2 regions of the Arthrobacter sp. D2-10 genome follow, and region 1 is predicted to be linked to the other one. Evidence: riboswitches for the same ligand, from Rfam matches in the RefSeq annotation. Region 1 holds a riboswitch; the other holds the start of a gene.
What was found. A riboswitch is a leader RNA that binds a small molecule or an ion and turns the genes downstream of it on or off. The one in region 1 is predicted to bind S-adenosylmethionine.
Positions count from the first base shown of each region.

Region 2: it holds a riboswitch for S-adenosylmethionine, as region 1 does, so the genes downstream of both, M1D74_RS10595 (aminotransferase class V-fold PLP-dependent enzyme) here and metX (homoserine O-acetyltransferase MetX) in region 1, are expected to answer to the same signal.

Region 1 covers NZ_CP096431.1:1,253,758-1,261,143, forward strand. The annotation lists gene M1D74_RS05810 (CPBP family intramembrane glutamic endopeptidase) at 1-631, shown strand, start outside; gene M1D74_RS05815 (VOC family protein) at 708-1,349, opposite strand; SAM riboswitch class IV at 1,674-1,806, shown strand; gene metX (homoserine O-acetyltransferase MetX) at 1,831-2,967, shown strand; gene M1D74_RS05825 (DUF222 domain-containing protein) at 3,173-4,849, shown strand; gene M1D74_RS05830 (SGNH/GDSL hydrolase family protein) at 5,072-5,896, opposite strand; gene M1D74_RS05835 (alpha/beta hydrolase) at 5,976-6,677, shown strand; gene M1D74_RS05840 (RNA-binding S4 domain-containing protein) at 6,652-6,873, opposite strand; gene M1D74_RS05845 (DMT family transporter) at 6,935-7,386, shown strand, end outside.
Region 2 covers NZ_CP096431.1:2,270,954-2,278,339, forward strand. The annotation lists gene M1D74_RS10585 (cold-shock protein) at 1-131, shown strand, start outside; gene hisN (histidinol-phosphatase) at 285-1,109, shown strand; SAM riboswitch class IV at 1,167-1,281, shown strand; gene M1D74_RS10595 (aminotransferase class V-fold PLP-dependent enzyme) at 1,325-2,683, shown strand; gene M1D74_RS10600 (class I SAM-dependent methyltransferase) at 2,777-3,535, shown strand; gene M1D74_RS10605 (hypothetical protein) at 3,532-3,696, opposite strand; gene M1D74_RS10610 (hypothetical protein) at 3,774-4,091, opposite strand; gene M1D74_RS10615 (metal ABC transporter substrate-binding protein) at 4,212-5,093, shown strand; gene M1D74_RS10620 (metal ABC transporter ATP-binding protein) at 5,090-5,872, shown strand; gene M1D74_RS10625 (metal ABC transporter permease) at 5,873-6,754, shown strand; gene M1D74_RS10630 (metal-dependent transcriptional regulator) at 6,756-7,386, shown strand, end outside.

The DNA.
Region 1 (7,386 bases):
GTCCGTCCAGACCACGCGTCTGAATCCCGTGCTCGATGACCGGCAGTACTTTGACCTGACCTATCAGTTGCTGGGCATCTTCTTTGCGCTGGTTCCGGTGGTCCTGGTGCTCTTTCTCCTGACGGAACCCGGGAAATCAGCGTTCCGACGCATCGGTTTCACCTTCCGCAAACCGAAGGTCGATTTCGGTCTGGGCGTGGCGTTGGCGGCCGTCATCGGAATTGGGACCCTTGGTGTGTACGCCGCCGGGCGGGCGCTCGGCATCACCACCGCGATCATTCCAACCGCCCTGGACACCTATTGGTGGACCCTGCCCGTGCTCGTGCTGTCCGCGCTCCGGCACGCAGTCCTGGAGGAAGTCATCGTGGTCGGCTATCTCTTCGAGCGGCTCCGGGAACTCGGCTGGTCAGTTGCTGCGATTGTCGTGACCTCGGCACTACTGCGTGGGAGCTATCACCTGTATCAGGGAATCGGACCGTTTATCGGCAACGTGATCATGGGGCTGATCTTCGGCTACGCCTACACCCGTGCCAAGCGGGTGATGCCGCTCGTGGTGGCGCATGCCCTGCTCGACATCGCCGGTTTTGTGGGTTTCGCGTTGTTTGGCTCGGCCATCGGGATCGGGAACTGATCGAAACTGTTTCATGGCGGAAACAAGTGTGGCCCCGGCTCTGACGAGCCGGGGCCACAGCCGTTTATTGGCGACGCTAGATTTGGACTGCGCCCTTCGGAGTCTCGAAGGTGACCGACATAATCCCGGGAGTGCCGTTGGGAGCGATCCACTCCACGTCCACGTCATCGAGCGGGTGGCTTACGGGAGTGCCAAGCCATTCTGTGACACGCGCTGCAGAGCCTGCGATAGTCAGGGCGCTGAGCCGCACGGATGCGGGCCGGGCCTGGGAGGGGTGGAGGGACTGCGTGCCGTCGTCCCAGCGGATCATGTACGGAACCTGCGGATCAGCGATGAGGCCCTTGATGCCGATCTGCTGCCAGGTCAGCTCCTGGCCATCGGGGAATTTGCGGTTGCCGGGAACCGCGCTGCGGCCCAGACGCTCCTCGAAGGGGGCGAGGTCGTCAACGGCGACGCACCAGCCCATCCATCCGCCGCCCGCTTCCGACCTCGCGCGTACGGCCTGGCCGAAGGGCGCCTTGTCCGAGGCGGGGTGGTCGAGTACCTCCACAACCTCAAGGTACTGACCATTGACGAGAGGAAAAATCATGTTGCGGGTACCGAATCGTGGGTGGACGCCACCCTTCACGAATTCGATGCCCAGAGCGTCGGAAATCCGCTCCGCAGTGGCAGTCAGACCGTCGGGTTCGCAGGCATAAGACACATGATCCAGGCGCATGGCCCCATTTTGGCACTTTGTGATGGACGCCTCGACTTAGGGTTGCCTAAGTCACAATGAGAGGACTTGAAGGTCCAAGTAAAACCCAAGGTCGGCCACGCATAGTTGAGTCACACAGGGAGGCCGGTTCCGAGACCGCCGGATCTTCCTGCCGGGACACCCAATGGGTGTTCCCCTTGGGTGGGGCCGCCGTTACCCATAGACGAGACGGCCCCACTCAAGCACTGCGTCCGCGCCGGCTCTGAGCGCCCCGACGCAACCGTCTGTTTCACCGCGAGTCACAATAGTTGCCGTTTCCTGCCCTCTTCGGGTTCTCTTGTATGAGGTCACGAGTGACAGTGCGGTGGGTTCTGCCCGCCGGCGGCCCCGGCTTGCTGTCCGGCAACCCTCCTTCGCGGTGGGGTGCCCCGGGTGACGACCAGGCCCTGCATGTGGCGTGCAGGAGCAAGCGCGAGCTCTGAAGGCGGCAGGATTGACAGGCATCACCACGGTTGAACCGCATCCCCAGGTAACAAAGGTGGAGGGCGTCGTCGTCCAACGGCTTTCCGTCGGTCCCTTGACGCTGGAAACGGGCGGTCACTTGCCCGACGTCGTACTCGCGTATGAGACGTGGGGCACCCTCAACGCTGATGCCTCCAATGCCGTGCTCGTCGAGCATGCGCTCACCGGCAGTTCCCACGTAGCCCGTGGGGGATCAACGGAAGACGGGTGGTGGGACGGACTGGTGGGACCGGGCCGCACCATCGACACCGACCGCTACTTCGTGGTCTCCATCAACATGCTCGGCGGTTGTTACGGGTCGACTGGACCTGCATCGCTTGATCCGGAGGGCAGGCCGTGGGGTTCGCGGTTTCCCTTCGTCACCATCCGCGATTCAGTGCGTGCCGAGGCGTTGCTTGCCGATCTGCTCGGGATCAGCACCTGGCATTCCGTGCTTGGCGGCTCGATGGGAGGAGCCCGGGCTCTCGAATGGGCGGTCACCCATCCCGAGAGAGTACGGAATTGCGCCGTCATCGCCTGCGGTGCGGCGAGCACAGCGGAGCAGATTGCCTTTGCGCAGGCGCAGGTTCAGGCCATCAGGCTGGATCCACGGTTTGCCGGCGGAGATTACTACGGATCTGCGGGTCCGGAGACGGGCTTGGGGCTGGCACGGCGAATCGCGCATATCACCTACCGTTCAGAGGCGGAGCTTGGCCATCGGTTCGGACGGGCTGCGCAGGGGCTTGAGGAGCCGTTCGGGGCAGCCTTGCCGCACGAACGGGGGCGTTACCAGGTTGAGAGTTACCTCGATCATCAGGCGGATAAGCTGGTTCGCCGGTTCGATGCCAACAGTTATGTGGTCCTCACCGAAGCGCTGATGAGCCATGACGTTGCCCGTGACCGTGGCAGCCTGACAACAGCCCTGGCGGACACGAAAGCGAAATTCTTCATCGCTGCGGTTGATTCGGACCGTCTCTACTGGCCGGCCCAGTCCTTCGAGCTGGCGTCTGCACTGCCGGGTAATGTGGCTGTCCATACCATTACCTCTCCTATTGGCCATGACGCATTCCTCACGGAGATCGGCCAGCTGGAACCCGCCCTGCACGCGGCCTTCTACGACGACGACGGCGCTGCTTAGCCCCGAAGGTTGGGTGGCCTTCTGTTCGGGCTGGCTCCATTCGGTAGTTAGAGCAACGCAGGAGCAACGGGAGTAGATGCTTCAAACGTGCTGCGAGGACCTGAACAGATCATCCTCGTCCGCTGTTGGGAAATGCCGGCAGGATGATCATCAGCCTCCGAGTCCGGATCCGAAATTGTCGGTGGTGGATGATTGAGTGTTTTGTATGGAGTTGGGGAGCGCGGAGGTTGGTGGGGACGCCTATGAGGCGGCTCTTGATGAGATGTATGCCGAGGCGTCTCGGGATTGGTCGGAGGATGATTTTGAAGCCGCCTTCGGCTGGGAGATCGACGGGCTGAACGAATCCGGCATCGATACGCACGCCCGTGCTGTGGTGGAGGAAGCTTCCCCGTATGAGTTGATGTCGCGGTTGACGGAAGCAACGTCCCCGCACGCACGGCGGTCGCAAAGGTCCGGGCAACCGGGTGCGATGACTCGGTCGCGGGCACTGAGCGACATTCTTGACATGCTGCGGGCTGCGGACCGGTTGGCTTCTTGGGTAGCAGCCCGGCGGGCCTGCCTGGTGGCGGATGTGTTCCATGGGGTGCACCGGGAGGAGGGCACCCGGACCGCAAGCTTGGATTCGCGGTTCAGTTTCACGCTGGCTGCGCAGGAGATCGCCCCACTGCTGCGGGTACCCGCCCGGACCGCGCAGATGATGCTTGGTGAAGCGCTACGCCTAACCGAGAACCTGCCGGGGACGTGGAAAGCGCTCGATGACGGCAGAATCAGCCAGGTCCAGGCACAGGTCATCGTCGAGGAATCCGGGGCCATTCCAGCCGAGTCCCTGGCCGGATTCGAACAGACGATTCTGGAGACGGCAGGCGGGTTGACCCGGCCGAAGCTCGCTAGGCGTTGTCGGAGGTTGCGGGAGGAGCTGCATCCTGAATCGATCATCGAGCGGAAGGCTCGGGCGGTGCAGGACCGGGACGTGAGCGTGCAGCCGGAGCAAGACGGCATGGCATGGCTGGGCGCGTATCTGCCCGCGGAGCAGGCGCACGGAATCTTCAACCGGGTCGACGCCGCGGCCCGTTCACTGCAGGGACCTGAAGAGCCACGAACGCTATCGCAGTTGCGTGCCGATGTCTTTGCGGACGTCCTGACCCACACCTGCACCGGAGACCCGAAGAAGGGCACGGGGTACCGGGGCATCGGCGCGAACGTGTTCGTCACAGTCCCCGTCATGACGCTCCTGGGCCACCGCCGGGAAGACTGGCACCGTACCACCGAACAGAGTGCGAACCCGAAGCCAGGCGATCTTCAGAAGGCACCGGCTTCCCTCAACGACACGGTTGTCGGTGCGGCTGCGAGTGTCGGCACCGGTTCGGATGCCACAGCGGCGGGCCCTGGTTCCGACTCCGGCTCCGGTTCCGGTTCTGGCTCTGACGCTCGTGGTAGCGTGCCCGACCTTGCTGGCTGCTCGAACGGGTTGCTGGACGGGTACGGACCGATCGATCCGGACACCGCAGTAAAACTCGCAGCCCACGCACCGAGTTTCACCAGGATTCTGGTTCACCCCGAAACAGGGGCAGTACTCAGCGTCGGCCGTGACAGATACCGCCCGCCCAAGCACTTGCAGGACTGGGTCCGGATCAGCAATCCCACCTGCGTTCATCCGGGATGTAATCGATCGTCCTGGTCCTGCGAAATCGACCACGTCGTCCCCTGGGCTCACGGCGGCCGCACCGAACTCGAGAACCTCAAACCCAGATGCAAGCTCCATCACAAGCTCAAAACCGAAGGCATCTGGCCTGCCGGCCAGGACGAGCAAGGCACACCACACCTCACCTCTATCGGCGGGCAAACCTACACCACCTTGCCTGAGCCCCCTCCGCCCTTCTAGCAGAACCCGCCCGTAACGCCGCACGCATATCCGCCCCCGGTAGTGGACACTTCTGGGTGTTTCACCGCGCCCGGTAGCGGGACAGGGTGCTTTTCCCTGCCCGGTGGCGGGACTTCAGGTGCTTTTCGCTGCCCGGTGGCGGGACTTCAGGTGCTTCACCCCGCCTGGCAGCAGGGACTCTCAAGGCGTTTCTTCGCGCCCAGCGTCCGACCAACGGCAAGATCAGCTCGCAGCTCCGGGCGGCATCCCCGGCCCGAAGATCGGCGTCGGCTCCGGCCGTTTAGCTGTGATGCCGTCCCCCGAGGAACGGTGGCGGATCCGCCGCAACACCCACGGCACAAAGTACTCGCGCGCCCACACAAGGTCCTCACTTCGCGCTACGCGCCAGCTCTTCGGCGGCAAGGGCTTTGGTTCCAGCGGCCGCAGCTGATGGCTGACGGCAAGAGTGTCCAGAACCATCATGGCAATCGTGTGATGCCCCAACGGTGAGAAGTGCAGCCTGTCCTCGGCCCACATCTGAGGGTTCACCAATTGCCGGAGCGCCCACATGTCTGCGATGACGGCGTCGTGCCTGGCAGCGATGATGCGCAGGTTCTCGTTGAAGATCGCTGTCTTCGCACGGATTCCGCCCAGCACGGTGTCGCGCACGTCCGGGCCGGTGAACAGCACGACTGTGGCGCCCTGTGAACCCAGCACCTGCACAGCGCCGTCGAGCTTGGCCGCCAGACGATCAGGGTCTGCTCCCGGCCTCAAAAGGTCATTCCCACCGGCCGAGAGGGTCACCAGATCCGGTTTCAGCGCGACGGCCGGTTCGACCTGCGTGTCGATGATCTGTTGCAGCAGCCTGCCGCGAACCGCCAGACTGGCATACGCGAAGTTGTCATGCCCCCGGCTCAGCTCTTCAGCCACCCGGTCAGCCCAGCCGCGGAAGCCGCCCGGACTATCAGGACTAGGATCACCGATGCCCTCGGTGAAGGAGTCACCGAGGGCGACATAACGGTTCCAGGGATGGGGGTATTCGTTCAACTTCTCCTGTGTCTCGGTCACTCCGCCATCCTGCCAAGCAAGGGCAGGCTACGCGAACGCTGGTTCCCGGCCGCCGGACGAATCATGCCACCATGGAGCAATGACCACTCTTCCCTCGCCTGACGGCAACGCTGTGCCGGCTTCCGGAAAAGAACCCGTCGTTGTCTGGTCGAAGCCCGAAGACTCACGTGCCGGCACCCCTCTGCTGGTGCTGCTGCACGGGCACATGGCAAACGAGGAAGACCTCATGGGCATCCTGGACTTCCTCCCCGATGAATTCACGGTGGCATCCGTCCGCGCACCGGTGGCACAGGGTCCAGGCTTCACCTGGTTCCCCCTGATGCAGGACACCGCATACTCCGTGGACAAGGTCACCGCAGCGGTTCAGGACGTCATTGACTGGGTGGACACCATCAAGGAACCCCATTCGAGCGTGACCCTGCTCGGCTTCTCCATGGGCATGGCGGTGGCGAGCTCCATGCTGCGGGCCCGCCCCACCGACTATGCCGCCGTCGTCGGGCTTTCGGGTTTTGTCGTCCCAGCTGAAGACAGTGGGTTCTTCAAAGACGAAGCGCTCGAAGCGAATCCGGTGCCATTTTTCTGGGGCCGCGACCAGGAAGACCCGGTCATCCCGTCTGATCGCATCGAGTTCACCCACGGCTGGCTGAACCGCCATACGAAGCTCACCAAGGTGCTCTACGCAGGGATGTACCACAGCATCAACGCCCAGGAGCTGGGTCACGTCCGGGAATTTCTGCAGATGGTTGTGCCAGGGGTCAGCCGGACACCACGGTCACGGTAACGCCGTTGACGGTGACCGAGTCTCCGGCATGAAGCTGCCGTCCCCGGCGATCCTCAATTTCGCCGTTGACCTTCACCATTCCGTTCTCGATGAGTTCCTTGGCCTCTACGCCGTCCTCGGCAAGGTTGGCCAGTTTGACCAGCTGGCCCAGCCTGATCATTGAATCGCGGATCGGAACCTCAGTGTCTTTGCTCATAGTTCCATCATGCCTGCCCTCCGCACCTGCTCCTCGCGGATCAGTGACCTAGGGTTAACGGGTGTCTCGCGCCCGCCACCTTCCCGCCGTCGTCGGTCTTCCCTTGGCGGTCGCCGCCGGAGTGGCTATCCCGCTCCAAAGCAGGATCAACGGCGCCCTCGGACAAACTCTCAAGGACGGCCTTGCCGCCGCACTCATCAGTTTCGGAACCGGACTGGTGCTGATGATCCTCATCTCCCTCCTGCTGCCACGCGGCAGGGCGGGGTTCGCGCAGCTGATTCCCGCCGTACGGGAGCGCCGCTTTCCCCGCATCTACCTCGCGGCCGGCACCATCGGCGCACTGTTCGTTTTCTCGCAGGCACTCACCATTTCGATCCTCGGAGTGGCGCTGTTCACCGTTGCCGCCGTGATGGGCCAGACGCTCAGCGGGCTCGCTGTTGACCGGATGGGTATCGGGCCGGGCGGTCGACGTGTCATCACGCCGATGCGTGTGATCGGGGTAGCGCTGACCGT
Region 2 (7,386 bases), 1.0 Mb from region 1:
CTGACGTCTTCGCTCACTTCTCCGCAATCAACTCCGGCGGCTTCCGCTCGCTCGAGGAGAACCAGAAGGTCAGCTTCGAGACCACCCAGGGCCCCAAGGGCCCCCAGGCTGAGAACATCTCCGTTCTCTAAGTCTTAGAGCTTCCAGGAAAGGCGCACCGGCCAATCGGCCGGTGCGCCTTTCTTTCGTTTAAGATCGTGGTTCTGAAAGTCGTCCATGTCCACGCCAGCGCGCCAGTTCCGGCCTGGCGCATCTGGAAGCCCTGACCATATAGGTTGAAGGGTATGAACCTCCAGAGCTACAACGATGACCTCCGCCTTGCCCATGTGATGGCCGACTCCGTGGACGACCAGACCATGTCGAGGTTCAAGGCACAGGATCTGGCGGTTGAAACCAAGCCTGACTTCACTCCGGTCACGGATGCCGACAAGTCGGCCGAAGAAGCTATCCGCGGACAATTGTCGCGAGCCCGCCCCCGCGACGCCGTTCTCGGTGAGGAATTCGGAAGCAGCGGCGCCGGCTCCCGGCGATGGATCATCGACCCGATCGACGGCACCAAGAACTTCGTCCGAGGGGTTCCGGTGTGGGCCACCCTCATCGCCCTCGTTGATGAGGGTCGTCCGGTTGTCGGCGTCGTCAGCGCTCCTGCCCTGGGCAAGCGCTGGTGGGCGGCGACCGGAACCGGTGCGTTCATGGGCAAGTCGCTTGCCGCGGCAACCCGCCTGCGGGTTTCGAGCGTTTCCCGGCTGGAGGACGCCTCCCTCTCCTATTCCAGCCTCACCGGGTGGAAGGAACGCGGGAACTTAGACGAGTTTATGTCGCTCACCGACTCGGTCTGGCGTACCCGCGCTTATGGCGACTTCTGGTCGTACTGTCTGGTCGCGGAGGGTGCAGTGGACATCGCATGCGAACCGGAATTGAATCTGTACGACATGGCTGCGTTGGTGCCCATTGTTACGGAGGCCGGCGGGCGGTTCACATCACTCGAAGGTGCTGACGGCCCCTTCGGCGGGAACGCACTGGCTACCAACAGCATTCTGCACAACGATGTGCTGAAGATGCTCAACCCCTCGCTGGACGATCTCCTGCAGAAAGGCGCCGGCGCCTGACAACGCCGCGTAACAAAATCCGCATCTTATTCGGGACTGCCCTATTCTGAACTACTAGGTCACGAGTGCCAGCGCTAAACCCCGGTTTGCTGGCCGGCAACCCTCCTTCCGCGGTGGGGTGCCCCGGGTGACGACCAGGCCGTCCAGAAAATTGGTTCGGCAAGCGCGGGGCCAACCTCGGTGGAGCCCCATGAGAATTTGTGGGGTAAATTCCTGTGACCAATGCACTTCTCGAAGACGTTGATGGGCTGACCACTGCACCACTTGCTGCAGTTCTCGGCGCAGAACTGCAGGCACCGGTGATTGACGGCGCGACGGTTCGCTACGTCAACCTGGATTACGCAGCATCTACGCCCGCGCTTCAGTCGGTAAATGACTATGTGCAGCGCGTTCTTCCCTACTACGCGAGCGTTCATCGGGGTGCCGGATACGCTTCGCAGATTTCAACGTCTCTGTATGAGAACGCTCGGAGAACGGTCAGGACCTTCGTCGGTGGCCGAGAAGACGACGCGGTCATCTTCACCCGCAACACCACGGATTCCCTCAATCTCCTGGCGGGCTGCGTACCGGTGGACGGGGAGGTTCTTTACCTCGACCTGGAACACCACGCCAACCTCCTCCCCTGGTTCGACCGCCCTCACCGCGGAATCGTCGCAGCAGAGACCATCGAAGGAACGCTGACTGCGTTGGAGGAAGAACTGGAGTCCGGCCGTGTGAGTCTCCTCGCCGTGACGGGCGCCTCGAACGTCACCGGGGAGATCCTACCGATCGACCGGCTCGCCCGTGTGGCGCATGAGCACGGGGCGCGCATCGTCGTCGACGCCGCCCAGTTGGCCCCGCACCGGCGGCTGGACCTGGTCAGGGATGGCATCGACTACGTCGTTTTCTCCGGTCACAAGCTGTACGCCCCTTTCGGAGCCGGTGTGCTGGTTGGGAGGCCTGACTGGCTCGACGCCGGGACGCCGCACCTCGCCGGTGGCGGAGCTGTGAAAACGGTGAAGGTTGATTCGGTGGCCTGGACAACCGGCCCAGCCCGGCATGAGGGCGGCTCCCCGAATGTCCTCGGCGCGGCAGCGCTCGCGCATGCGACAGAAGTCCTCGCGGCTCTCGATGCGGATGAATGGCTCGCGCACGAGTCGGCTCTCCGGAACGCTCTGATTGAAGGGCTTGCCGCCCTGTCCGGCGTGACGGTGCACCGTATCTTCTCGGACAGCACCGATGCGATAGGAGTGGTGAACTTCTCAGTTCACGGTTACGACGCCGGCCTCGTCGCCGCATATCTTTCCGCTGAGCATGGCGTGGGGCTTCGCGACGGGAAGTTCTGCGCGCACCCGTTGCTGAAGCGTCTCGGCCTGCCCTCCGGATCACTCCGCGCCAGCTTCGGCCTGGGCTCCCGGCACGACGACGTCGACAGGCTGCTTGCAGGCCTCGCTACGCTGATCAGGAACGGGTTGGGAACGGACTACGTGGTTGACGCCGGACGCTGGGTGCCTGCAGTGGAGACACGGGCCTTCCCCGACTGGGCTCCACATACGCCCGGAACGGCCGGGGCTGCCCCCTGCACCACCGACTGACATTCGCGAGCGGGACCGGGACTGCCGACGGATGATTTAATTGACGGGTTCTGTAGCCGTCCGGCTGTACCCGTCAATCCAGGAGTTGCCGTCATGGGCGTTGGAGGTCCGCGCCTCGCCGCGCACCGCCGTCGTGAGATGGCGCGGGGCTACCTGCAGGACAGTGAACGCTATGACCGTGTCCGTCCCGGCTACCCTGCTGCATCCGTGGATTGGTTGGTGCCGGCGGGGACACAACGCGTCGCAGACGTCGGCGCGGGAACCGGTAAGTTCACACGGGAGCTGGCGCTGCGCTGCCCGGACGTGACCGCAGTCGATCCCTCTGACGACATGCTTTCAATCCTCGCCCAGCACCTTCCCGATGTCAGAAGGATTCAGGGCACTGCGGAGGCGACCGGACTCGATACCGCGAGCGTCGACCTTGTCACCATCGCGCAGGCGTGGCACTGGTGCGATCCTGTTGCCGCGAGCGCCGAGTCTGCGCGCATCCTCATCCCGGGTGGTAGTTTCGCTCTGGTCTGGAACCAGCTGGATGTGAGCATGCCCTGGGTGCACCGGCTCTCGAGGATCATGCACGCTGGCGATGTCTTCAAACCCAGCTATCGCCCTGCCCTCGGCCCCGGATTCTCGGTACCGGAATCGAAGGTAGTCGGCTGGGCGCAGTCCATTCGGGTTCCGGACATCGTGGAACTCGGCCGGTCCCGCAGCTATTACCAGAACGCTTCTCCCGGTGTCCGTGCGAAGGTCGAGTCGAACCTGCGCTGGTATCTTCACGACCACCTCGGCCACGAGGCCGACGCCGTGCTGCCGCTCCCGTATCTGACCTACTGCTGGCGGGCCACTCGCCTCTAGTCTTGCCCTGAGTCGTCAGAGGTTTCCGATTCGGTATCTGCGCCCTCAGCCGGGTCCTGCGAGTGTATCCCCGTATCAGCAGGATCCTGGGAGGGCTTCCCCTCCGCCGGCTGTTCGGTGTGCTGGCGCGGCTCTTCTTCATACTGCGATTCGTTGCTCATCCCTCATACCCTCCGTGTGTGCTGATCCTGAAGTTGTGTGTCGATCCTGAAGACGTTCCGTGCCTCATAGTTGGTGTCTAACGGTCGGTCCAGCCGACACCTTCGGCGTAGCTTGCAATCAGTGTGCCGGCACCCATCTGGTCTGAGTTGTCACCATCTTCATACAGTTTCGCTTCTGACGCCTTGCTGTGCGCAATGATTTCCTCGGCAGCCTTTCTAGCCTCCTCCGCCGACGAGCCGAAGACACCGCTTCGGATGGGAAGCGCGCCCGCTGTGACTACGGGCGCGTCAGTTTCAGTGAGTGGAACTGTGTAACCCGATTCCTCGTCGCTGACTGGCATCTCAAACTTCTCATCGGCAGCGGCCGACACGGTGTACTCAACATAAAAAGCCATGGTGCCACCTTGCACCGCGGGGCGCGTCGCTGTCGAGGGGGCGCCCCGCGGGCGGTGGCGAAAACACTCGCTCAGCGCTATGGTTTCGGTATGCCGAAATTCTTGGTTACGGCTTTCCTAATGATCGCCGTTCTTCTGCTCTCGGGCTGTACTGGACCGCGGGTGGAACGAACCGGAGCCGGCGAGGATCCGCGGCCGGTCGTCCTGACTACGTTCTCGGTGCTCGCCGACCTTACCCGCACGGTGGCCGGCAATCACGTGCGCGTGGAATCAATCACCAAGGTCGGGACGGAGATCCACGGCTACGAACCCACACCATCCGACCTCATCAGTGCGCAGCAGGCCGATCTGATCCTCGACAACGGGCTGGGCCTTGAGCGCTGGTTCGAGCGGTTCGTTGTGTCCGTGGATGCGCCGCATGTCGTATTGTCCGAGGGCGTTGATCCTGTCGATATCCGTTCCGGCGATTACCAGGGTTTGCCTAACCCGCACGCGTGGATGTCGCCGAAGACAGCGCAGATTTACGTCAACAACATAGTCGCCGCTCTCTCAGACCTCGATCCCTCCCACACAGCGGACTACGAAGCGAACGGCGACATGCTGAAGCAGGAGCTTCAGAACCTGCTTGCCGAACTGCAGTCGGCTTTTGAGACCGGTACGGCAACACCCGCCCTGGTCACCTGCGAAGGCGCCTTCTCCTATCTCGCCCGCGACGCCGGATTGGAGGAAGCCTTCATATGGCCGGTCAATTCCGACAATGAGGGTACTCCACGCCAGATCAAGGACGTCATCTCCTTTGTCGAGGAGCACGATGTTCCGACCGTCTTCTGCGAGTCCACGGTGAACCCGTCGGCGCAGCAGCAGGTGGCCCGGAGCACCGGCGCCGCGTTGGCCGGACCGCTGTACGTAGACTCCCTCTCCGAGGCCGACGGCCCTGTGCCAACCTTCCTTGACCTCCTACGGCACGACATCAATCTCATCGTCGAAGGATTGGCCCCATGACCCTTTCACATGCGGCGGGCGCTACCCAGCCAGCAATCGCCGTCGAGCACCTCAGTGTCCACTACGGCGATGTCACTGCCCTCGACAGCGTGAGCTTCACCCTTGGTCGTGCCCAGGTCTGCGGCCTGATCGGGGTGAACGGCTCTGGGAAGTCGACGCTGTTCAAGTGCCTGATGGGGCTGGTCACCGCGCAGCACGGTTCTCTGTCGCTTTTCGGCCAGACGTCCTCCGCCGCAAGGAAAGGCAGATTGGTCGCCTATGTTCCACAGTCCGAGGACGTGGACTGGAACTTCCCCGTGTCCGTCGGCGACGTCGTCATGATGGGCCGCTACGCGCACATGGGCCCGCTGAGGCATCCCACGCGTGCCGACCGCTCCGCCGTGGAGGATGCACTGCAGCGGGTAGGCCTCACCGAACTGCGCAATCGCCAGATCGGCGAACTGTCCGGCGGTCAAAAGAAGAGGGCTTTCGTTGCGCGCGGCATCGCTCAGGACGCGCAACTCCTCCTCCTCGATGAACCCTTCGCCGGTGTCGACAAGAGTAGTGAGGCCACCATCGTCGAGCTCCTTCACGAACTGAAGAGTGAGGGCCGGACTGTGCTCATCTCCACCCATGACCTCGCGGGCCTACCCCGCCTCTGTGACCGCGCCATCCTCCTTCATCAGCGAATCCTTGCCGAGGGTACGCCCAGTGATGTGCTCACCCATGCCAATCTGGCGAGAGCCTTCGGCGCGGCCGGCACTTCGTCCGTCACTACTCCTACCGCTCCGGGAGCATAAATGGACCCGTTGACCTTTCTGCTCGAGCCGCTTCAGTACGGATTCCTGACCCGCGCACTGCTCGTGACCCTTGCGGCCGCCGTCGTCGCGTCCGTCCTCTCGTGCTGGCTCATCCTGATGGGCTGGTCGCTCATGGGCGACGCCGTCTCCCATGCTGTGCTGCCCGGCGTCGCCCTGGCCTACATAGTCGGTGTTCCGTTTTCCATTGGCGCCTTTATCTTCGGCGCCGGAGCGGTTGCCCTCATCGGAGCAGTCAAGTCGACCACAAAGTTGAAGTCGGACACGGTGATCGGCGTGGTGTTCACGGCACTGTTCGCCGTGGGCCTGGCCATCATCTCGCGAACGCCGTCCCAGGTGGATCTCATGCATATCCTCTTCGGCAACGTTCTTGGAGTCACAGACGGTGAACTCTGGCAGGTGCTGGTCCTCGGTGCGCTGACCCTCGCGATCGTACTGGTCAAGCGGCGGGATCTCACGCTGCTCGCGTTCGACCGGACTCATGCCCACGTCATTGGGCTCAACACCAAAGCGCTGGGCGCGCTGCTCCTGGGGCTGCTTGCGCTCAGTGTCGTGGTAGGACTACAGGCCGTCGGAATCATCCTCGTGGTGGCAATGCTCATCACCCCCGGCGCGACGGCGTTCCTGCTGTCACGCAGCTTCGACCGCATGCTGATCCTCGCCGTCGTGATCACCACCACGGCCGCCGTCGCGGGGGTCTACGCCAGCTACTACCTCGACCTTTCCACCGGGGCGTCCGTGGTACTGGCGCAGGCGGTTGCCTTCGCTGTCGCGTACTTCGCAGCACCGCGCACCGGACTCATCCATCAGCTGAGGCAACGACGACGGCGGCGCGCCGGCTCCGCTGCTGGAACGGCCGGCTGACGTGGCGACAAAGCCCAACCCGTCGGGCAGCGACTCCTCCAGCGTGCAGGACTATGTGAAGACCATCTATGCACTGTCGGAGTGGCACGACGAGCCGGTGACATCCTCACGGCTGGCAGCCCGGCTGTCAGTGGCCAACTCCTCCGTCTCCGAGATGATCCGGAAGCTGGCAGAGCTTGGCTTGGTGGATCACACGCCCTACCGGCCTGTCGAGCTGACGCCAAGCGGTCTACGTCTCGCGCTGGCCATGGTCAGGCGGCACAGGCTCCTCGAGACCTTTCTGGTCCAGGATCTCGGCTACCGCTGGGACGAGGTACACGACGAAGCCGAGTTACTCGAACACACCGTCTCCGACACTTTCATCAACCGGCTGGACGCCCGCCTCGGTTTTCCTCCAATAGATCCCCACGGTGACCCGATCCCCACCGCCGAGGGGTCCATCACGCTTCCCGACGCGCTCCCCCTCGGCAGCTTCGACGACGGGCACTCCGGACGCGTCTCCAGAATCAGTGACGAGAATCCGCAGCTGCTGAGGTTCCTGGCGGACGAGGGCATCGGCATCGGCTCGGCCGTGACTGTTGTGGGGCGTACCCCCTTCGGAGGTCCGCTTCAGGCGCGCGTCGGCATAGGCG